DNA from 3 places in the Paraburkholderia sp. FT54 genome. Region 1 is predicted to be linked to each of the others. Evidence: riboswitches for the same ligand, from Rfam matches in the RefSeq annotation. Region 1 holds a riboswitch; each other region holds the start of a gene.
What was found. A riboswitch is a leader RNA that binds a small molecule or an ion and turns the genes downstream of it on or off. The one in region 1 is predicted to bind manganese.

Region 1 (7,908 bases):
CGCGCGGCGCGTTGGCGTCGCGAATGTCGACCTGGGCGAACGGTTTGATGCGGGCGGTGACCTCGGCTTCGGAGAGAGAGTCGGTGCCGGCGCCGGTGCGTGTCGAATTGTCGACGTAGATCACTAGCAAAACGATGATGACGATGGGTACCGCAAAACTGGCAATGATCGCGGCGACGAGCTGTCCGGGGGTTTTGATCGGGGCTCCGTGTGGTGCTTCGCTCATGCTTGTCTCGTCTCCGTGGGTATGTGAGCGGTACAGCGTGACGGCAACTTCTTGTTCTTTAATCAGCCAGGACGATTATAGACGCAACATTTCGACGGCGGCGAGGGGCGCGGCGCGGTGTTCAGCAGGCGTTTACCCGCATCGTGAGAGTCGGCCGAAAGGCGCCGGATACCGCCATTGCGGCCGTCCGGTGGACGGTGTGGCCGAAACCGGGTATCCTTCCGGTCTCGCTTTGGCGTCGCATCCGCTCTGGTTGCCGCGCTTTCGTGTTGAAGCGCCCGTAGCTCAATGGATAGAGTACTGCCCTCCGAAGGCAGGGGTTGCTGGTTCGATCCCAGCCGGGCGCACCATAAAGAGTCGATCTCGCTCCAGGGCTTACACAGACAGACAGAAGAATGCGCTGAGCCCTTTTGTCTTTTTACGGTCTCGTCGTGTTCCGACGGACGCCCCCAACATCCGATACTCCCGCGCATAGCTCACCGGCGACCGCCCACGATCTCGTGCACATCGGCGGAATCGTCCTAAAAACGTTCGCCGTATCTGCGCTTCGATTAAGAAATCGGAAGTGTGAGCGTCTGTCAGCGGAAATTTCGCATTGCCGCATCCTATCCGCATAATTAGCATGCATTGGTCTGCAAATTGCATAACGGGTGGATATTCCGGAGCGGTATTTCGACATCCACTTCCCTGATCAATAAAGGTGTTGCGAAAGTATTCGCGCGCCGATTGTTTTATTTCGCAGGTCATGCACAAAATAACCCGGCTGGTTCTAACCGCATCGATCACGATGCTATCCAATTTCGTCCACGCGCAATCAGTGGCTCCTGAAACGGGCGTGAGCGAGTTTGCGGGTCCCTATGTGGGTTTCAAGGTGGGCGTGAATAATTCCGATGCTTCGGGCGTCGTCAACAAATCGTCGCACACCACGGTTTTCCCCGGTTTCACAGCTGGATACAACTTCGATGTCAACCGCTTCGTGCTGGGCGCCGAGGCTTTCGCTGATTTGCATCACGGCTCGGCAACATATAAAGACGGCGGGATCGATGCGAAATTCGGCATGCCGTTCAATCAGTTCATGCCATATGTACGTGCTGGATTGACGACAGACTGGCCGGATGTACGTTTCCACTGGGGTCTAGGCGTCGAATATAAGTTCGCCAAACACGTAAGCGCAGTGGGCGAATGGACAACCGACACCAGCAATCACGACGGCACCAAAAGAACAAATAACAGTTTCACAATCGGCGTGCAATATCACTTCAACTAAACCCGTTCGATTCGCGGCCGAGTGGTTAGCGCTTTAAGCGCCATATTTCAAACGCCTTCGCCGCAACAAGGTTGTTGAAAGCGTCCCTTGCCGTTAGAATCGCCCGGTCACTGGGGAGTAGCCTTCCTTCATCCTTTGAAGGAGAGCGCGTCAACATACTTGACCTGCGGGTCATGGCGCGTTCGACCGGGTCGGTTTGGCGAGACCATTGACGCACTGCTTCGTTCCGGTCGGACGGGGGCGTGCGTCATTGGTTGTCATCTGCGTCCGACCGCGGAGTTGCCCTGTGAAAAATCGTTGCCCCCTCCCAGTCCATCCGCCGCGCCTCTGCGTGTTTGCGGAGCTCCGCGCATGACCGGTCTCCTGTTCGAACTTGCCATCATGCTGGTCATCATTCTGGTGGCGGCCGAACTCTTCACCAATGCGCTCGAGCATCTAGGCGAACGCCTCAAGATCTCCGAAGGCGTGACGGGTTCACTGTTCGCCGCCGTCGGCACCGCGTTGCCCGAGACCCTCGTGCCGCTGCTCGCGATCGCGGGCGGCACGAGCGATAGCGCGGTCAATCAGGAGATCGGCGTCGGCGCGATTCTCGGCGCGCCGCTGATGCTTTCCACCCTCTCCACCTTCCTCATGACGCTCGCAGTTCTCGGCTCGCGCGGCGCGCGCGGCTGGGTTGCGCCGGAACGCACGGGCTTCGCGCGCGACCTCAACTATTTCCTGTGCGCGTTCGTGCTGGCCGCCGCCGCGATGTACGTGCCGCACGACCAGATGATCGTGCGGGCGCTTTTCAGCGTGGCATTGGTCGGCGTCTACGTCACCTATGTGGTGATGACCTTCCGCGCATCCAATCAGTTAGTCGATGCCGGTCACGGCACCGAAGCGCCGGGCAAGATGCTGATCTCGCGCCTCGGTGTGCCGACCAACCTCGCGACCATCGCGGTGCAACTGGCGCTCGCCGTCGCGTTGCTGGTATGGGGCGCGGAAGGCTTCATCCATGGTGTGCGCGGCGTGTCGCAGGTGCTCGGCGTGTCGCCGCTGCTGCTCTCGCTGCTGATCATTCCGATCGCCACCGAGTTGCCGGAGAAGGTCAACAGCATTCTGTGGATTCGCCGCGGCAAGGACACGCTGGCATTCGGCAACATCACCGGTGCAATGGTGTTCCAGGGCACCTTGCTGCCCGCGATCGGTATTCTGCTGACGCCGTGGGTGCCGCGCATCGAAGTGGTGACCGGCATTGTGATCACGCTCGCTGCCGCGGCCTGGCTGCGCATCAACGTGCGCGAGCGCGGCGTGCCGGTCTGGGCGCTGCTGGTTTGCGGCGTGCTGTACGCCGCGTATCTGGCGATTACGCTGACTCGCTAGGCGCGCTGCTCAGCCAGTCACCGCGAACCAGGCGAACATTCGCAGAAGGCCGCTCACCAGCGGCCTTCTGCGTTTCACGCTCAGTTCTTTGCAGGCGTGGTCGACGCCGACACTGCCGTCGTCGCACTGTCCGGCTTGAACACGGTCTTCCAGTCATCTTTCATATCGATGACGAGCCAGCCCTTCGCGCCGGCCTCGTCCAAACCCTTGTCGAGCTTGCCGCTCTTCGCCGCGCGGTCATACGCGTATTCGCGCTCCGCATCCGTGTGATGCACGAGCGCGGCGAGGCGCGGGCCGTCGCCTGCCGAGGTCCATTCGAGCATCGGCGCGTCGCCGTCCGCGTTACCGAACGCCATCACCGGACGTCGGCCGATCACGCGATCGATGGCCAGCGGTTTGGCCGAGCCGTCGACCAGCGTGTCGACCTGCGCGAGGCGCACCAGCGAGACCGCGCCGTTAGTCTGGCCGTACCGGTACTTGACCGTGCTGCCGATCACCTGCTCGGGCGGGATACCGTACATGCGCTGAGCCACGTCGCGGACGAACTCGACGTCGCCGCCCGTCACCAGATAGGTCTTGAAGCCGTTCGCGCGCAGATAGGCGAGCAACTCGAGCATGGGCTGATACGCGAGATCGGTGTAACGCCGGTTCAAGCGTGGGTCGCTCGCCGAATCGAACCATTGGTGCACGAGTGCGGCGAACTGATCGCCCGTCATGCCGGCGTGCGCCGCCGCCAATACCCGCATCGAGCCGGCGTCGCCGCTTGCCGCCACATTCTTGAGATTGCCTTTGAGGATCGAGCGAAACGGTTCCTGGCGCTTCCATTCCGGATGCCGCCCGGCCACCGTCTTCACCCGTTGCAGCGCGAACACCAGTTGTACCGAAGCGGGTTGCTCCGGCCACAGTGTGCCGTCGTTATCGAACACGGCGATCCGGTCGGCGCGCGGGATGAAGTCCTTGGACTCGGGCGTCGTCACCAGCGTAACGAAGTCGACGAGCGAGCGTCTGGTCTTCGTGTCGTTCCATGACGCCAACGCGGCGGCCGTCGTTGTGCCGGTCTGCGATACCTCGTCCTGGCGCGGCGTCACGGAGCAAGCGGAAAGAAGGACAACGGTGAAGGCGATGCAATATCGATGCAACGTGCGAATCATGAAAGCCTCATCGAAAGCGGTGGGTCGAACTTTGAGCGAGCGCCAGTCTAATGGGCCAGCGCGGTTATTGCAGCCGTTGTGGGATTTTTTCGACATGACGGTCGAGCCTGTCCGGCCACAACAAAATGCCAATCGAATAAGCGGGAAATTGAACGCGAATGGGCCTGGCTTTCGGCCGTGTTACAAATTTATCTCTGTCACTTCCAGAATCGTTGCTAGTATTCCTAACGATGCCAGCGTGGTGAATCTTCTTCTTTCCGCATGGTTCATTTGATGCGGCGTTTCTCGTTTCAAGGAGCGCTCATGCAAAGCCTGTATCAAGCTGCACCGCCTTCCCAGATCGTTCAAGTGACATAGCGCGCCTCATCGCCTATAAGAAATACCCGTAAAACGAGGCTCGATAATGGGTTACAACTGCGCGTTTGGGGTGGGGGCGTTATGCGCCGCCGCGTTCATGCCGTCGCCGGGCTTCTCTCAGGCATCCGCCGACGACGCTAATAAAAGCAATAACCCGCTCAATCTCGCTGCCTCTTTCAATCTCCAGAATTACTACACGCCGAGTGTGTTCGGCGCGAGTGCGCACACCAACGACCTGCTGCTTCGACCCACCGTGCCGCTTGGCCCGCACAGCCTGATCGGCGTGCCGCAAATCTTCCGTGGCACTTTCTCGATGCTGTCCTTAAAACGCGCGGGAATCCAGGCTTGGATCGCCGGATTGGCGTTGATCGTGTTGCCGTGCTTGCAAGCGGCGGCGCAGACGAGCGCGCCGGCCACCGCCGCCAATTGTGCGCGAAGCCCGACGCGGACGCCAACGCGCGCGGTGCGGCTCGCCGAAGCAGCTCGCCCAGATGCGGTTCCGCAGGAATGAGAATGCCGAACTTTCATTCAATGAGGACGATCATGAGTCAACCTAACTGTTTCCTCGCAGCCAGGCGACTCGTTGCCGGATTGTGCAAGGGCGCGCTTCTGAGCACCGTTTGCGTGAGTCTTTTCCAAACAGCGTGGGCGACTGAAGGCGGCATCGGCCGCCCGATCACCGGCATGCAGGTCACGCCATACGGCGGCGTCGTGCCGCCCACCAGCGACTGGATCGTGTCAGCCGCTACGATCTATTACGAAGGCTCGTTAGGCGCTAGCAAGTCGATTCCGATCGCTGGACAGGTCACGGCAGGCGTCAACGCGACGGCCGAATACACCATCCTCGCCGCGGTCAAGACATGGGGGATCACCGCGAGCGGCTGGAACTTCGCGTCGTCGTTCGGCGTGCCGGTTCAGTACACCAACATCTCGTCGTTTCACGGCAGCTTGCCGAACGACCACGGCACGCAGTTCGCCGATTTCTTCTTCACGCCGGTCATTGCCGGCTATCACCTGACCAAGACCGATCATGTCGCATTGAGCGTGCAGATCTACGCGCCGACCGGTGCGTATAACCCGAACCGGCTCGCCAATGCCGGGCAGAACACGTGGACTTTCACGCCGACCATCGCCTATACGAAACTGCTTCCGAAAGAGGACATCGAGCTGTCGTTGAACTATGGCCTCGAGTTCTACACGCCGAACAGCGACACCCACTATCACAACGCGCCGCTCAGCGTGCTCGATTTGCTGGCCCTCAAGCGCTTCGGCAACGGCTGGGGCGTCGGCGTGGTGGGCGGCTATATCCAGCAGATCGGTCATGACACCGGCGGCATTGCGAACGTCCTCGGCGGCAGTCAGGGGCATGCGGTGGGCCTCGGGCCGATGGTCACCTGGTCGGGCAAGATCCAGAAGACGCCCGTGTCGGCTGCGCTGCGGTGGGTCAACGAATTCAACACCAGCAACCGGCCGAAGGGCAATGCGGTGCAACTGTCGGTCAACGCGACTTTTCAGTAACCCTGGCGTACCACCGTGCTACGGATCCTTCTTGTTGGGTGTGTGCTTCAGTGCAGGTCTCATAGGTCGTCGCCGCAAGGAGAGGTAATAGTGTCAAGACCACGCGAGGCGGGCGGCAAGGTGCGCATCGTCCTGCCTGAGGGCTTTCGCCGGACTTCTGGCGAGGAGCGCCTGCGGAATGACGCCGGATATGAGGCGGCTATTTCCAATGGCGTCGGCGAATGACGACGGTGTCGACCGAATGAGTTTATGGGCGCGTCGTAAACGCCAAAGCGCCGAGCAGCGTCGGGAAATGCCCTTAATTCGGTCGCGAGCACCAACAAAAACGCCCGCGCGAGGCGGGCGTGAGACGAACGAGTACACCAGGTGTAGTTATTGTTATTCTTTTTTTTGCCGTGCCGCGATCAGAGCATCGCGACGCGGTGATATTCCTTCATGGCGCTCGCGGAGCGCATTGCCCGGTTGTAGTCGGCATCGAGCTTTTCCTTGTTGTTCGCCGCCATCGCCATCACGGCTGCGTCGATCGCCTGAATACTGCGCATGATTTTGAGCGTCTCGCCGTCGACGTCGCCCGTCAGCGACATGAGCAGAGGGGCGCGCTGCTCGGTCAGCCGGGCGGCCTCCGGCCAGTCGGACTGCTGCGCGGCGTGCCCGATCGCCTGTGTCAAGTTAAGGAGGCCTTCGGCCTGTTCACGCGATGTCATGTCAGATCACCTCTTCGGCTTAGTTCTTGCCGTTTGCCAGCGCGCCGGCACTATTCGAGCCGCCGAACAGTTGTGTCAGATACTGCGAGTTGTTGTTCATCGTCGCCATCAAGGTGTTCAGAGCGGTGAACTGCGCCTGGTACTGGCTGGTGAGCTGGGCGGTGTAATCGCTCAGCGAGGTTTGTTGAGCCGCAATGCTGGTCAGGTCGGCGTTGATCGCGGTTGTTTCGGTATCCATGATACCGCCCGTCTGCGTGAACGTCGTGATGCTGTTGTTCAACTTGGCGGCGATGCCGGTCGTCGGGTTGAACAAGGCCGCAACGGTCGACGACGAGTTGGTCAGTGCGGCAGTCAGTGCGGTGTTGTCCGACGTCAGTGTGCCGTCCGCGTTCAACGTGATGCCGATCGAGGCTAGCGAGAGCGACGTGGTACTGCTATTCACACCGCCGCTGACGATACTCGCCAGCGAATTCTGGATTGTGTTGACCATCGAGTCGCCAAGCAACGGGCCCGCTTGCGAGCCTTGCGCCTGCGTGCCGTCGAACGACGTGAGCGTACCCATCGTCGTGACCATTGTGTTGTACAGGCTCACGAAGTTGGTGATCGCCGTGACTTCCGAGGTCGTGTCGGACGCAATGGTCAGCGTCTGGGTATTGCCCGTGGTCGTGCCCGATGACGACGTGGTGCCGAGCGCGGCGGCGGTCAGGTTCAACGTGACGCCTGCGATTGCGGTGGTCGAAGAGTTGCTCGAGCTGCTGATTGACGTGCCGTCAACCGTAAACAGCGCATCTTGCGCGGACTGCGTTTGGGTCCAGTTGCCGCCGCTCGCCGACGTGACCGACGAACTCGTCGCCATGCTGCCAAGACTCGAGATTCCGTTATCGCCCGATACGTTGCTCACGCTGGCGGTGATGGCCGTGGTGCCACCGCTCGTCGGACTCAGCACGAGTTGCGAGCCGCTCGAGGTGGTGACAACCTTTGCGCTGATGCCCGGATTGCCGACGGCGCCATTGATGGCCGAGGCAATAGCGCTCAACGTGTCGTTTGGCGAAGTGATGTTGACGCTCATCGAGTTGCTGCCGAGCGCCAACGTCAGCGTGCCGCTACCGAGTTCCTGCGTCGAGCCGAACGTGTTCGACGAGAGCGCCGGCGACGAGGTCACGCCGAGACTCGACAGGCCCGTGCTGCTTGAAGAGACGCTGATGGTGTTCGCGACGCCGGTGGTGGTCGAGCGCAGCACCAGGTGCGCGCCATCCGTACCGGTCACGATGGTCGCCGACACACCCGGATTGTTGGTCGCGGAGTTGATGGCCGCGGCAATGC
Region 2 (7,908 bases), on a different replicon from region 1:
GCAGCACCACCCGATGCCCGCTTTGCTGAAGGCAGCGGGTCTGGCGCGCAGCACGTTCTATTACCAGTTGAGCGTGCCGGATGCCGGTGAGCGGCACAAGGACCTCAAAACCCGCATCAAGACTGTGTATGAACGCCACAAGGGCCGTTATGGCTACCGGCGCATCACGGCGGCGATCCGGCAGGCAGGCCCGAGCGTGAACCACAAGACGGTGCAACGTCTGATGGGAGAACTGAAACTGAAATCGCTGGTGCGCGCGAAGAAATACCGCTCATGGCGCGGCGAAGTCGGCCGTATTGCGCCGAACCTGTTAAACCGCGAGTTCAGCGCACAGCAGCCCAATCAGAAGTGGGTGACGGACGTGACGGAGTTCAACGTGCTGGGTCAGAAGCTGTATCTCTCGCCGATCATGGATCTGTATAACGGCGAGATCGTGGCTTATCAGATGAACACCCGACCGGTCTTCGATCTGGTCAGCAGCATGCTAAAAAAAGCGCTGGCAAAGCTTGGTCCCCAGGAGACCCCGCTGCTGCATTCAGACCAGGGCTGGCAGTACCAGATGCCTGCTTACCGGAGGCTGCTGGATCAACACGGCCTGACGCAGAGCATGTCGCGCAAGGCAAACTGCTACGACAATGCGGCAATGGAAAGCTTCTTTGGCACGCTCAAGGCGGAGTTCTTCCGGCTGAGCAGGTTTGAAAGTATCGACGAGTTGAAGGCTGGCATCAGACAATACATTCACTACTACAACCACAAACGCATCAAGCTCAAACTGAACGGGCTGAGTCCTGTGATGTACAGAACCCAGCCCGCTCAAACCTGAACTCAAACTGTCCAACTTTGCGGGGTCAGTTCAACCTCGCCAACTTTGTTAAATATTTCTGAATGTGTGTAGTCTCTCGCATCGCTCCCGTAGATGACTTCCAGATGTGCTGGCTGCTGCGCAAGAGGGCTATATGAATTCAGGAAGCGGTTGAACGCGTCTTGCCATGCGGCCAATCATATTCAAATCGCGCAATGCGAATGCCAAAGCGATTTCCGCCGCGTGTCTGAGTTCAAGAGCGTCGTAAATTCCCTAACATCCCGCTCAATCAAGGTAACTGGAATACCTCGTTGAGTCGCCACTAGGGCGCATGCGACTCCGGATACGCCTCCGCCTAGAATCAGTAGCTCGTTTCCGAGGGTGCCGTCGATTTCTTCAGAGTCAGCGGCCAACCCTTCTGTCAGAAGAATCGCTCGAAACATTTGGTCACGGACGCTTCCCGTACGAAGGCCGGTGAGGTCATAACAACTTTCGCTGACGCGGTGAAACGCCAAGACCTGGTTTCGGAGCATCGCGCTCTCAGAAGACTATGACCTCCCATCGAGAGTACGAGATGGGGGCGAACTTGTTGAACTGCCAGTATCAGCGAACCCTGGAACGCCGCTCAATTACGAGTACACGCTCCCTATGCGATTCCAAGAAGCTACCCGTGAGCCAAAGTAATGGCAGATAGCAGCCGACAATCTAAGCTATCGCAGTAGCGAAAAATAGTCCAAAGGTTCGTGCAAAACTGCCCAATTCCATAACTACGCCCACCTTTTTTCAGGAAGAATCGACTTCGCGGTTTTCGGCCGCTTCACGGATGTGGAACCTGCCTCGCAACATCCCTGCGAGGACGCGGTCACCTTGACTTTAGGGAGGCAAGACAGGTCCTCAATAATCGCACATTCCCTCGTCGGCCCTTCGCAGCATACCTCGTTGCAGCTCTCGACAAACGCCATCAGAGTCGTTTCAAGCTGTCGCATTTCCTCCAGCTTTGCGCGCACTGCGTCCAGATGCACGTGCGCCATGTCACGCACTTCCACGCAAGAGCTGACTCCGTCCTCAAAAAGTTTTGACCAGTAGGCGAAACACGGCCGGATGTGAATGCCTGTGTCAACGGCGCCGAACGCCCATCAAGGGGGATTCGAACGCGCTCGAGCTTGGGCTGACAGGATGAACCCCGATTTGGGGTTCGTCGAATCACGTCCGCGAGCATTCAGTCGCTAGCGGGCGCAGCCGTCGGTGAATCAGTCGTCATCGTCGCCATGATGATGACGTTCCCATCCACGGTGGCGACCGTGGTCATGCCACCTGCGCTCGTCATAATCCCCTTCATAGCGGTAACTGTAGCCGTAGACCGGAGCGGGTGCGTAAACCACCGGTGGGGGAGCCTCGTATACGACTGGGGGTGGCGCGACATAGACGGGCCCGGGCACCCCCAGATAAACTCCGATGTCAGCGTGGGCGAGAGCCGCACTGGATGCGCACGCAGCGGAAAGTCCCACTGCCAGAAAAAGGGTCGCGTGTTTCATGGAGTTCTCCTGTCCTGCTCATTTCTGCCGGCCGCCAAACAATGGCGAACGACGCGGATTTTAGGGCTGGCGCGCGGAAGCAGGTGCGGCGGAAATGTCAAAACTGTATCCGGCAGTAACCCGCTGTGATGCTGCCGGTACCGACCATGCCTACGACGCGGTCAGGGAGTCGCCCGAGACACGGACACGTTCACCGACCTGAACATGAGGCTGTGTCGTGTAGGTGAAATTCCGGTAGCTGCCGTCCTGCATTCTGACCTGCACCTGGTAGGTCGTAGACTTGCGCACCGCATGCTCGATGCCATTGCCCGCAAACCCGCCACCGACCGCGCCAGCAATCGTTGCCAGAACGCGACCGCGTCCTCCACCGACCTGATTTCCCAACAGCCCGCCAGCGACAGCGCCGCCTACGGCTCCGAGCCCCGTCGTCGGCTCGGGGTCCTGGACAGCGTTGACGGCGACAACCTCCCCGGCATTCGGGTCAACTGCTACTGGCCTTGGAGCGGGTTGAGCCTGACTTTGATAGGTATCGTTGTTCGCATACCTCGGAGCCTGCTCAACCGGAGCGCTACGGTGATGATGGACGCGCGGCTGGGCTGGCGCCTCCTGCGTCGCACGTTGTTCAACGTACTGTTGCGGCGACGTGACCGGCGCGCTGGCGAGCGGGGCGACCGCCGCAGCAGCTTGCGTCGGAGGCGCCGTAACAGCTCGTGAAGTGGGCAGCATTCCGGTCATCGCCGCGATACCGGTCGCGCTGGCGAGGATAACGGCCACGGCCGCACTCGCGACCAGGGGATGGATGCGACCGCGCGGCGGCATGTTCGAGGCAACGTTCGTGTTCATTGCGAGCTCCACAGGGATGTGCCTTCAATAACGTCACAGCAGCGAGGATGGTGCACCCGCAAGCACAATGCTTTGTAAGCATTTGTACCGTCCTGGCCTCGCAATCCGGCGCGCCTGAAAGCTCAGACGCCCCCAGAGCGTGACAGTGACGATGGAAGTGCCGCGCGTCAGTTGGTTAGGCTCGAAGCTCAGGCGACGCCGGAATATGTGCCTCCACGCAGCCGTCCGGTTAAAACACTGGATGCGCAGCCGGATAAAGCGCCGTTCTCAGAGCCAATCCGCCGAGCACGACAAAGATAATCGCCGCAAGAATGTGAACAGCTCTTGTCGGCAGACGGTCGGCAAACTTGTGCCTAAGGTAGATGACCGGTACGTTCGCCAGCATCATGCCCAGCGTTGTTCCCGCGACTACGCCGAAGAACTCGTGAAAGCGCGCGGCCAATGCGATGGTGACGATTTGAGTCTTGTCACCCATTTCGGCGAGAAAGAATGTGAGCGCCGTCGTACCGAAGACGCCCATCGAGTTTTTCGTCAATACCGCATCGGCGTCGTCCAGCTTGTCCGGAATGAGAATCCACACTGCCATCACCGCGAATGACGCGACGACTGCCCAGTTCAGGATGCCTGGGCTTAAAACACTCGCAAGCCAGGGCCAAAGCGCACCGGATGCGGCATGGTTGATGAGTGTCGCGACAAGCACACCAAGGATGATGGGAATGGGCTTGCGATATCGTGCAGCCAGCACCAGAGACAGAAGTTGGGTTTTGTCGCCGATTTCGGCGAGGCCGACCACACTGGTTGAAACAAGGAAGGATTGCATGGGTTGTGAGAGCCGAGTCGCGCCGTAAGAACGCGATGACGCGCATTCCGGCGACGCGGCCAGGTCGGAATGCGTGTCATCGGTCTTGCCAGGCATTTAGCTACGCACGCCATAGCGGGTCTTTCGACTCGCCAAGTATGTTGACGTGCGCCCTCGAACATCGCGTTCGAGGCGGCTACTCCCCAATGAGCGGGTGCGCTTCTATCGCGCTAGGTGTTACAGAAACAAGTCGCCAGAATGAAGCGGCGGCGCTCCCCATCGATTCAGGTGTCCTGCGTTCGCGGCTGTTCGGACGATAACACTGGAGAATCGCGCTGCAACTTGGCCTCGCGCCGCGCCCGGTCGTTAATCACCTGGTGGCGCCGGTAGTCAGTCATCTTCTTCCACGCCCGAATTTCATCGAGTGTGCGAAAAAGACCCGACGCACAATTTGGTCTTCCCATCGAAGGCACAGACATCGATGCACGGCGACTTGACCGCCATGGGTCAGGCTGCCGCGTATGAAGGTCGCACTTCAACGGTGACATGCGACAGCCCCTTGAAGCGCCTGAGCACTGCGTGATAGAAGCGGGAGTCGCGCTGCGACTCACTCGTCGCCACTGACACCACGGCACTCATATGACCAGGACCCACCCGCCACACGTGCAGGTCGACAACCTTGTCGCCACGGTCCTCGATAGCGTTCCGGACGTTCTCGGCCATGCGCCGGTCGGGATTCATATCGAGCAGGATTGCACCGGTGTCCCGCATCAAGCCGTACGACCAGTTTGCAATCACCAGCGCACCGATGACCCCTGCGAGCGGGTCCATCCAGAGCCAGCCAAATGCACGTGCCAGCAGGAGACCGATGATAGCCAGCACGGAGACAGCCGCATCAGCCATCACATGGATGTAGGCCGACCGGATATTGTGGTCCCGGGTCGCCGCTTCATGCGCGTCGTCGTGGTGGTCATGTTCTTCGAATTCGACTTCGTGCTCGCCGTCCGGCATCCGCACGATGGCCTTGAAAGCGTGCGGCTCAGGAATGTCTTCCTTCGATTCCAGATAGGTGCCACGGTCAGCCAGCTCGAATACCTGTTGTGTCCCATCGGGGCGCAGCGTCGTAACGGACACCGCTGAAGCGTCGAGTCGCGAACCCTCAGTCGCCGGCGTAATCCGGAAAACGGGGGGAACCCCATCCTCGAAGATGGAAACGGCAAACACACCGGACGGCGCGAAAATCTTCTGCACCTCGTCTTCATGAGCATGGTCGTCGTGACCATGCCCATGCCCATGCCCGTGTCCGTGGCTATGACCATGGCCATGACCATGGCTATGGCCGTGGTCACCGCCGCTCAGCAGCCACACGCTTACCAGGTTGACCAGCAGGCCGACCACGGCGATAGGAATCGCTTCGCCGAAGTGAATCGGTACCGGCGACATAAAGCGCGAGACTGCCTCGTAGCCAATCAACACCGCAATCATTGCAAGCACGATGGCACTCGAAAACCCTGCGAGGTCGCCGAGCTTGCCGGTACCGAACACGAAGCGGGAGTCCGTGGCATGTTTGCGCGCGTAGGTGTACGCGAGGGCCGCAATCAGCATGGCCCCAGCGTGCGTCGACATGTGCAGGCCGTCGGCGACAAGCGCCAGCGACCCGAACATACTGCCGCCGACGATTTCAATCAGCATCATCGCGCTGCACAGGGCAATCACAGCCCACGTCTTGCGTTCGTTTTTTTCATGACCGGCACCCAGAAAGATGTGGTCATGTCCTGCGCCGAATGCGGCGTCTTTGAACTCACTCATTTTTGACTCTACTTGAAATAGCTGTGAACAACTTCGATGAGCTGTTCGGTCGCGCTGTCACCTGGTTCCTCGCCGCTCTCCGCATCGACAAGATGATTTCTGATGTGGTCCTCCAGCACGACGGCGAGCAGACCGTTCATCGCCCCTCGACAACTCGTGATTCGTTGCAGGACGTCTGAGCAGCCGTGCTCTTCCTCGAGCGCGCGCTCAATGGCTTCAACTTGCCCCTTGATACGGCGAACCCTGTTGAGAAGTTTCTGTTTTTCCTGAACCGTGTGACCCATCGCGCCCTCCAAATACCCCCTACGGGTATATAATTGCCCTCAGTCTACCATAGGGGGCCAGGGTATTGGTTGTTCAGGCAAAACTTTCCGTGCTCGCGGATTTCACTGGATACTTCCCGAACCTGGTTAATGTCTCGTAGTCCGTCAACCCATGCACGCACGCCACAACGCCGCTTTCACCGCAGTTCTTGCCGCCGCGCTGTTCGGCGCGACGACGCCTCTCGCCAAGACCTTGCTCGGTTCTCTGTCGCCGTTCATGGTCGCGGGTCTGTTCTATCTTGGTAGCGGCGTCGGTCTTGCCATCGGAATTCTCTTCCAGCGACTGCGCCGCACGGCCGACGAACGAGAAAATGAAAGCCGGATTCAGCTCGCCGAAGTGCCCTGGCTTCTTGGTGCCATCGCAGCGGGCGGGATGGTCGGGCCTGCGCTGCTCATGCTCGGCCTCAGTTCGACTCCTGCCGCAACCAGTTCCCTCCTACTGAATCTCGAGAGCGTTTTCACCGCGGTCATCGCCTGGGTGGTATTCCGCGAGAACGTGGACGTACAGATATTTCTCGGGATGGTGGCAATCGTGTTGGGTGGTGTCGTCCTGTCGTGGCAGCCGGGTGCCGCAGGCGTCTCGCCAGGTGCCCTCCTCGTGGTCGCAGCCTGCGTTGCGTGGGCGGTCGACAATAACCTGACGCGGAAGGTGTCGACGAACGACGCGATGGTCATTGCCTGTCTGAAAGGTCTTGTCGCCGGCTCAGTCAATCTGTGCATCGCGCTGCTTCTCGGCGCGCATCTGCCAGGCGTCGGGAAGATTGCGGCTGCCATGCTCACCGGCTTCGCCGGCTACGGTGTGAGCCTGGTCCTGTTTATCGTCGCCCTGCGAAATCTCGGTACCGCCCGAACCGGCGCGTATTTTTCTGTCGCCCCGATATTCGGCGTCGGGCTATCCCTTATTCTCTGGCCCGAGGTCCCGTCGGTGTCTTTCTGGATTGCGGCTGCGCTCATGGGCTTGGGAATCTGGCTGCATATCCGTGAACGGCATGAACATCCGCACACTCACGAGGTCCTGGACCGCAACCATCGGCACCGGCACGACGAACACCATCAGCACACGCACGACTTTGAGTGGGATGGTGAGGAGCCGCACACGCATCCCCACCAGCACACGCCTATTACCCACACGCACGCGCATTTCCCCGATATTCACCACCGCCATATTCACTGACGACGGAATCGAATCTTCGCTTGGAAAGCTCGACGGTCGGTGCGTTCTGCGCCGGCCGTCGGACATCGGCTCGTCACAGGGGCCATGGGCCCCCCAATCCTCTTCCAGCCAGTTTCGAGGATTCCGGGTCGGCACCGCTGCGGTCCGCCCCATTCCAATCCGCGTTCAAAAATTGATTCTTGTAGAGTTATCTACCATGTTGTAACGTATACAACATGAATCGACTTAACGACTGGCTCCTGCTCGTGTTGTCGCTGCCGACCGATAACGCAACGGCCCGGATGCGCTTCTGGCGCGCTCTCAAGGCCAAAGGTTGTGCTGTCTTACGGGACGGGGTCTATCTGCTGCCTGCGACCGATGCCGCAGAAGCTGAACTGTTGGATCTTGGAACCAGCATCGGGGAAGCCGGAGGAGCGGCCCACGTCGTCGGCACCACTAGCCGGGGAGTGGACCAGGAGGCCGAATTCCAGTCCCTGTTCGACAGAACCGACGAGTACGCAGCTTTCGCGCGGTCGCTGGCGGACGCAAGAAAAACCCTGTCGGACCTCTCTCCCGCCGAAATCACCCGCTTATTGCGCCGTGTTGGCAAGGACTTCGAGGCCATTTCAAGCATCGACTTTTTT
Region 3 (7,908 bases), 2.0 Mb from region 1:
CCCTTCTCCGCGAGATTGCCGTAGAGCACGGCGAGGCCGCCGTCTTTCGAATACGCGTTCTGCTTGCTGCGGATGCAACCGGTCTTGCGGTCGGTATCCAGCGACGCGAACGTGGCTTCCTGGCTGAACGCAACGGTGGTCGGAATGCCGCCGGGAGCCGCGCGGAAGAACTTCTGCGCTTCTTCGCCCGCGCCGCCGGCGACGTCCCATCTGGCGATGGCATTGCCCAGCGTGCCGCTATGCACGTTGCCGCACGACAGGTCGAGCAGATCCGCACGCGCCAGTTCGCCGAGAATGCCGAGAATGCCGCCGGCACGATGCACGTCTTCGATATGGTATTTGTCGGTGGCGGGCGCCGCCTTGCACAGGCACGGCACCTTGCGCGAGATGCGATCGATATCCGACATCGTAAAGTCGACGCCGGCTTCCTGCGCCGCTGCCAGCAGGTGCAGCACCGTATTGGTCGAACCGCCCATGGCCACGTCGAGCGTCATGGCGTTCTCGAACGCCTGCTTGCTGGCGATGCTGCGCGGCAGGACCGACGTGTCTTCTTCCTGATAGTAGCGGCGGCACAGATCCACCACGAGGCGGCCGGCCTGCTCGAACAGACCCTTGCGCCATGCATGCGTGGCGACGATCGTGCCGTTGCCGGGCAACGCCAGACCGATCGCTTCGGTCAGACAGTTCATGGAGTTCGCGGTGAACATACCCGAGCACGAGCCGCACGTCGGGCAGGCGTTGCGCTCGACTTCCGCCACTTCAGCGTCGCTGATCTTCGGGTCGGCCGCTTTGATCATTGCGTCGATCAGGTCGATCTTGGCGATCACCTGACCATCGGTCGGCGATTTGACCTTGCCCGCTTCCATCGGACCACCGGAGACGAAGACGACGGGGATGTTCAGGCGCATGGCGGCCATCAGCATGCCCGGCGTGATCTTGTCGCAGTTGGAGATGCAGACCATGGCGTCGGCGCAGTGCGCGTTGACCATGTATTCCACCGAGTCGGCAATCAGTTCGCGCGAGGGCAGCGAATACAGCATGCCGCCGTGACCCATGGCGATGCCGTCATCCACGGCGATGGTGTTGAATTCCTTGGCGACACCGCCGGCCGCTTCGATCTCTCTCGCCACCAGCGCGCCCAGGTCGCGCAGATGCACATGGCCCGGCACGAACTGCGTGAACGAGTTCACCACCGCAATAATGGGCTTGCCGAAATCACCGTCCTTCATTCCGGTGGCGCGCCACAAGGCGCGGGCGCCGGCCATGTTGCGGCCATGGGTCGAAGTTCGCGATCGATAGTCAGGCATCTGTGTCCTCAGGTATTGGGGTCGTCAAGACTGGAATTGTGCCCAGGCCGGCAAGCACCGTTACGGATGGTGACGGCGCACCGAGTGCCGCCAGTGGCTCGCAATGGCGCGCGCGTGCGGCTGGGAAGGTACGAATAGTGCGAGAGGACACTTAAGACGTCCAATATATTTTTTCGGTGGAATTAGGTCGCAAAAGATATTAGTTGGCCGTCGTTCGAGGCGGACAAGCGGCGTGAAGATTTCCTTGAAACGATGTCCGCCGCGATTGAGACTGCGGGGAAGCTGCACCAATGACGCTCATCGGTGTCAACCCGAAATGGAAATGTCGGCGCGGACGCGTTGCCACGAACATCGTCAATCCTGTTGAGGAATGCGCGCGACTTTCGAGTTCTTGTTCCCTGCGGAATGGCGGCGTCCACTACAGTCGCGTATAAGAACGTTGTGTAGAACGGTCGCCTCGATCGTCGTCGCGCCAATGTGTGCCCTTGCCGGCCTCCTCTCCTGGATTCCGCGTTCGTGGCTCCGCGCAGATCCTGCTCATCGCGCCGCCTGTCGGAAAGCTGACGATTTGCGTCACTCTGTCAGGACACTGTAGAATCGCGCAACTCATTGGGGAGTAGCCGCCTCGACCGCAATGATCGAGGGTGCCCGTCAACATACTTGGGGGTCGACAGACCGCCATGGCGTGCACAGCACGATGCCTGGCAAGACCGATGACTCGCATTCCGACCTGACCGGGTCGCCGGAATGCGCGTCATCGTGTACTTATCGCGCGGCCCGGCCTACAAACCATGCAATCGTTCCTCGTTTCGACCAGTGTGGTCGGCCTAGCCGAAATAGGCGACAAGACCCAGCTGCTGTCCCTGGTGCTGGCCGCCAGGTATCGCAAGCCCATTCCGATCATTCTCGGCGTGTTCGCCGCGACGCTCGTCAATCATGCTGCGTCCGGCGCGTTGGGCGCGTGGCTTGCCAGCGTACTGAGTCCCACGGTCCTGAACTGGGCCGTCGTCGCATCGTTTGCCGTCATGGCCGTCTGGATTCTGATCCCCGACAAGCTCGACGGGGCCGAGGCGGTTTCGACCACGCATCCGATGGGGGTGTTCGGCACCACGGCGCTGACGTTTTTCCTCGCGGAGATGGGTGACAAGACGCAGGTTGTGACGATCGCCCTGGCCGCGCGATTTCACGAGTTTTTCGGGGTGGTCGCCGGCACCACGCTTGGCATGATGTTGGCAAACGTGCCCGTCATCTACCTGGGACACAAGTTCGCCGACCGCCTGCCAACCAAGGCGGTCCACATTCTGGCCGCTGTCATCTTCGTTGTCCTCGGCGGCCTCGCTCTCAGGACGGCGCTGTATCCGCACGAGCATCCGCTGTTCTAGTTCGAAGTACGTTCAAGGCGCGTGGCGTCCGCGCTCGCTCCGGGACGCACTCAAACATCGCAGGGTCGACCTCATCCACTTCCGCAGCGTATGGCACCCAGGCTGCGCATAGCCGACAACCGTGTCGCCGTTTCGCACTCGAGAAAAATGGGCCCTGGCCGTTCAGCTTTTGACCTTTGTAAAGGAAAGCGTGCTTGCACCGGGCGATGGGTATACAGTCGGTAGATGGGTCGCGCTCAGTGCCCCTCGTTCTGGAATCATCATGCGATCACAAATCAAAACTGCACCACGTACGGCCGGCAATGTGAGCGAGTATGCTCTGTCGCGTCAGGCCCAGGCACTCTCGCTCGAACAGGCGGATCGTGCACGGGAGGAAATACGACGCGTCAACGACGCCCGCATTGATTCGAAAGCAAGCAAATGGCGTTATTCAGCGGCGTTGGCAGAGAGTTGACGCCGAGGTTCAGACTCTCATCCACTCGATAACCATGCAGCCTTTGGCCTTCCGACACGCGGCCGTTCCAGATCTGCACGCTTGATCATAAGACCGGAGAGAGAATGGCGGCGCTGGCCGCTCGCTCTACGAAGGCGTTTCTGTATCGTTCTGTCCGAATCGTCTCTCGCCGCCTTTCGTTGCTGAGGTCGCCGCAACGCAACTAGTCCGGACGTCGGTGTTAGCGGGAGTTCGTGTGCGAGAAATATCGGACACGCAAAGAGGACCCGTGCCCGAACCACGAATGCGCCCCGTTCCCGACGCTATGGGACGGATGCCGACATCCCGTTGATGAGCCCGTTCTTTATCGGCAGGAGAAAATCATGAATGGTGACCAGGCCAATACGCAACATCAGCTTGAAAAAGATCTGACTCATCTCGAACACATATTCCCGCAACTCGTCGCCAATAGTGTGCTCGGACTCGTCTATTGGCGCCAGCGTATGACAGCACTTGAAACGGCGCAGACATCGCTTCCCGTTGTTGCCGGGAGAGCGACGCGCCTGCGGTTCATGTTTGATCAGATAGACGGCGGGATCGCCCGCCTTTAAAGCAACGTACACAGTGATTGATCGGCAGCCGTTGCATGGGCTTGCCGTGATCGAATAACCTCTTGCCACGCAGTCAACGCTGCCAGCGGCGCAACGCCTCGCGCGATATTTGTTCCGGCATTCCGCCACCGCTACGTTCGTTACTCGTCCGCCGTGGGTCTGTCTTCGTTATATTCCGCGCGCACACCGGCGGGCAGCCATGGCTCCTTGTGACAACACCAAAGCTCGTAGCTCGGCTCATACAGGCCGACCCGGTCGAAGCCACCCAGCGGAAGGTCCAATTCGTCGCTGTCGAGATATTCCATGAACGCGACCGATCCGCATGTCGGGCAGAAATGCCTTCGCGCCCCGGGCGAACTCTGCCACGCCTGCGTCGCACCGGAAAACGCCACAGCGCTGCGCTCGAACATGGCATAACCGCCGAACACGTTGCCATGTATTCGTCGACACGTCATGCAGTGGCATATCGACACTCGCCTCGGCCGCGCGCTGACGTGGAATCGTACCGCGCCGCACGCACATCCGCCGGTTTGTTCCACTGGCTCGCTCTCCATCGCCGTGCCCTCCTCCGGTTTCGACGTCGTGCGACACTGGTCCTAAAGCACCGCGGTCTTGTCGCCCACCGATCTGCTGCCCACCGCATCGAGCTTGCTCTGCAATTGCGCCTTGCGTTTCGCCATCTTCTCGCCCAACGCGCGGAGATTGCAATTTGACTTGCGCAGTTCCGGAAAGAGTTCCCCTTCTTCCTCTTCGACGTGATGTCCCACCATCTCGCTCATCACCTTGAAGGTCGCGTCGAAGCCCTTGTCGCCCGCCTTCAGCGTTTCGAACTTCGCGATCAGCGTTTTGACGAGGAAATGCTCGACGTACGCTTCTTCGACGTCGATCTTGTCGCTGTCAGGCAACGCCTCCTGCGCAGCCGGATAGAGCAGTTCCTCTTCGAGCATGGCGTGAATGGCTAGCTCCTCGCAAGCGCGCTGCGCGAGTGCCGACTTCGCTTCAAGATCATCGTCCCCGGCTTTCCTGAATGCCGTGAACAATTTTTCGACAGCGCGATGATCTGCCTCGAGCAGGGCCAGTGCGTCGTGCGCGGCGGATTCAGTCGCCTTGTTGTCCTGCTTCGTCTTTTCCATCACGTTCTCCTCGGTCACGCGGTTGAATGCTAGATCGAGCAAACGTCATGCCCAGCCGCCGTCGCTTTTTTGCCCGACGCGTGCGCGAGCGAATCACGGAATCAGCCAAAGCGCCGCTGCATAGATGACGAGTGAGACGGCAAACGTGATTGCTGTGTAGCCCATCACCCGCTGGATGCGAATGCCGGCGATCGCCACGACGGGTACGGCCCAGAAAGGTTGCAGCATGTTCGAGACGTTTTCGGCCATGGCGACGCCCATGGCCGTGCGTGGAACGGAAGCATGCAGACTGAGCGCGGCGGGAAGAACAAAAGGTCCCTGTACAGCCCAGTGTCCGCCGGCGCTGGGAATGAGCAGCGTGATGATCAGCGAGCTGAAGTAACTCAAAACGGGAAGCGTCACCGGGGTGGCAATGGCCACAAACGTCTTGGCAATCGTCGACGCGAGTCCGGTTCCGGTCATGATGCCCATGATGCCGCCGTACATCGGATATTGAAGCAGCATCGATCCGGTTTGCCGCGCGGCGCGGCGAATGGCATCGGCATAGGCGATCGGTGTGCGCTGCAGCGCGAGCCCTGCCAGCAGGAAGATCAGGATCGTCGTGTTGATGTCGAGCTCGAAGCCCTTGCTGGACCATGTCAGCGCGAGATAGCCCACGCCCAGCGCCAGCAGGATTAACGTACCGAGCATTGAGCGCTCGGCGCGGGCAGCGAACGACGATGTCTTCGCGTCCCTGGCATGCGGATCGGCTTCTGTCGGTGCTTCAGGCTCAGGGTGCGTTTCATTGAAGGCGACCACATGCTCCTGCTTCGGGTGCATCCAGATGAAGATCGCCGTCATCACGACAACGACCAGGACGGTCGGGATGAAGACGAATGGCGCGAACACGGTCTCACTCAACGGAATCACCTGTCCCGTCGCTTTTTCGACCAGGTTCAATGCGTTGCCGTGCGATGCCTGTGACAACGCGATCGAACTGGACAAGCCGCTATTGCAGACCGACCACGCGGAGTAGCTACCCGCAACGAGCCATGCGAAATCCACCTTCACGCGCCGCGCGATTTCGCGCGACAGCAGCGCGCCGACGACCAGACCCAGCCCCCAGTTGAGCCACGCGGCAACCGCGACGATCGGGAACACCAGCAGCGCGGCGCGGGTCGGCGTGCGCACGCTCGCAGCCATCGCACGCAGGCCGCGCTGGACGAGGGGCGCGTCGGCGATCGCATAGCCGGTGGCGAGAATCAGGATCATCTGCAGCGCGAAGCCGAGAATGTTGAACGTGCCGCCGTACCAGGCGCTCAGGATGACAGCGAGCGACGCATGCGGCGCGAAGGCCATCGCCAGCAGAATCACCACGAGCGTCAAGCCAATGGCAAGGACGAATGGGTCCGGCATGAGCTGCTCGAACATATAGACCAGACCCCCGACTACGCTCCGGCGGCGCACGCTGCGATCTGTGCCGGCTGAGTTGATGTTCTCTCGTTCATGATTTTCCAGTCCGTCATTGACATTACATCGCTTACAGCGCCCGCAATCGATCACGGGCCGCCTCGCAGATGCGTTCAATGCTTTGTACCCTCGCGAAGCGTCCTGGACAAGGTTTAACTGTTCGCGCGAGCGGCGGCCGATGGCTGGTGGCGGAATCAATGCGGGACGTGGCAGGCTGCGCCGATCCGGCAAGCGCGTGCTAGAGGCGTTCCAACGTCAGCGGATCGGCCTGCCCGTGGAAGTACTTCCTCAGCGCCTCCGCAAACGGCTCTTTGTCGATCGCCGTGCGCTCGAATAGCGTCATCGACGAGTGAAACTTCAGGTAATCCGGATAGCCGAAAATTTCTTCGATTGGTCGACCTTCGACAACGTTCACGTATTGGGTCGATTGCCGCAGCCGTTCGCCCAGTATCGGATGCCGCAGATAAGCATCGGCCTCGGCCAGCGACGAAATCGCGAACCGCTGCGCCATTGCACTCGCTCCAAGTCCGTGGATCTGCGGAAACACGAACCACATCCAGTGGCTTCGCTTACGCCCGCTGCGCAGTTCGTCACAGACCTGGGCGTACAACGGATCCTGAGCATCGACAAAGCGCTGAAGGTTGAAAGGATCGTTCAATTCGCTCTCCGTTCACGCTGACTTGAAAAGCCACGTGTGAATGGCAATTCGCTCGTCATCCCGACCGCTGCATTAAATTGAATCCGCGCCAGGATGCGCTCACGCCGTTTCTATAGCACTTTCAAAGCGGGCAGCAAGCGGTCGAATTCGCGCTTCACTACGCCATAACACTCGCACACCCGCTTTTCGAGTCCCGGCCTATCCAATACCTCGATGTGACCATGGCTGTACCGAATCAAACCCGCATCCTGCAGTTTCAGTGCGGCTTCGGTTACGCCTGAGCGGCGCACGCCCAGCATGTTCGCGATCAGTTCCTGCGTCATCTTCAGTTCGTTTGACGGGAGACGGTCGATGCTGAGCAGCAGCCACCGGCACAACTGCTGGTCGATCGAATGGTGACGGTTACATACGGCGGTCTGCGCCATCTGGGTGATCAACGCCTGCGTATAGCGGAGCAATAGCCGCTGCACGGGCCCTGCACGATGAAATTCCTCTTTCAGGATTTGAGCGTCCAGTCGATAAGCCTCCCCCGCGCTTTGTACGACCGCGCGGCTCGGCGTGGTCTCACCCCCCATGAAAAGCGCAATGCCGATGAGTCCCTCGTTGCCGACGATCGCGATCTCGGCGGACGCACCGTCTTCCATCACATAGAGCAGCGACACGATGCAGGTGGTCGGGAGATAAACATAATTGAGGCGATCGCCGGATTCATAGACCACGCTGCCGAGCGGCATATCCACGAGTGTCAGATGCGGCGCCAGACGCCCCCACTCCAGCTCAGGCAACACTGCCAGCAGATGATTTTTGTTTTGGCGGTGATCTTGAGACATTTCACACTCTCCGCAGCTCGTCCGGAACCACGCCGCTTTCGCCGACGGTTTCCTGACGCGTCAATATGGATAGAAGGAGGAATGCGCCAACACCTTTGGGGCCCG

Region 2: it holds a riboswitch for manganese, as region 1 does, so the genes downstream of both, RI103_RS20075 (TMEM165/GDT1 family protein) here and RI103_RS00370 (sodium:calcium antiporter) in region 1, are expected to answer to the same signal.
Region 3: it holds a riboswitch for manganese, as region 1 does, so the genes downstream of both, RI103_RS09840 (TMEM165/GDT1 family protein) here and RI103_RS00370 (sodium:calcium antiporter) in region 1, are expected to answer to the same signal.

Annotation. Positions count from the first base shown of each region.
Region 1 covers NZ_CP134195.1:87,937-95,844, forward strand. Annotated here, with positions in the region: gene RI103_RS00355 (c-type cytochrome) at 1-226, opposite strand, end outside; tRNA gene RI103_RS00360 (tRNA-Arg) at 501-576, shown strand; gene RI103_RS00365 (outer membrane beta-barrel protein) at 972-1,493, shown strand; yybP-ykoY riboswitch at 1,594-1,762, shown strand; gene RI103_RS00370 (sodium:calcium antiporter) at 1,845-2,855, shown strand; gene RI103_RS00375 (HAD family hydrolase) at 2,936-4,006, opposite strand; gene RI103_RS00380 (hypothetical protein) at 4,005-4,280, shown strand; gene RI103_RS00385 (hypothetical protein) at 4,410-4,874, shown strand; gene RI103_RS00390 (transporter) at 4,907-5,881, shown strand; gene fliT (flagellar protein FliT) at 6,286-6,585, opposite strand; gene fliD (flagellar filament capping protein FliD) at 6,605-7,908, opposite strand, start outside.
Region 2 covers NZ_CP134196.1:161,973-169,880, forward strand. Annotated here, with positions in the region: one part of gene RI103_RS20060 (IS3 family transposase) at 1-823, shown strand, start outside; gene RI103_RS20065 (hypothetical protein) at 2,053-2,337, opposite strand; gene RI103_RS20070 (glycine zipper 2TM domain-containing protein) at 2,488-3,180, opposite strand; gene RI103_RS20075 (TMEM165/GDT1 family protein) at 3,410-4,000, opposite strand; yybP-ykoY riboswitch at 4,016-4,196, opposite strand; partial or broken gene RI103_RS20080 (DUF1289 domain-containing protein) at 4,264-4,483, opposite strand; gene dmeF (CDF family Co(II)/Ni(II) efflux transporter DmeF) at 4,487-5,788, opposite strand; gene RI103_RS20090 (metal/formaldehyde-sensitive transcriptional repressor) at 5,797-6,072, opposite strand; gene RI103_RS20095 (DMT family transporter) at 6,224-7,285, shown strand; gene RI103_RS20100 (chromate resistance protein ChrB domain-containing protein) at 7,501-7,908, shown strand, end outside.
Region 3 covers NZ_CP134195.1:2,089,596-2,097,503, reverse strand. Annotated here, with positions in the region: gene ilvD (dihydroxy-acid dehydratase) at 1-1,307, opposite strand, end outside; yybP-ykoY riboswitch at 1,907-2,070, shown strand; gene RI103_RS09840 (TMEM165/GDT1 family protein) at 2,099-2,689, shown strand; gene RI103_RS09835 (hypothetical protein) at 2,952-3,143, shown strand; gene RI103_RS09830 (hypothetical protein) at 3,506-3,733, shown strand; gene RI103_RS09825 (GFA family protein) at 3,874-4,287, opposite strand; gene RI103_RS09820 (hemerythrin domain-containing protein) at 4,330-4,866, opposite strand; gene RI103_RS09815 (TIGR00366 family protein) at 4,960-6,261, opposite strand; gene RI103_RS09810 (DUF1810 domain-containing protein) at 6,554-6,973, opposite strand; gene RI103_RS09805 (Crp/Fnr family transcriptional regulator) at 7,084-7,803, opposite strand.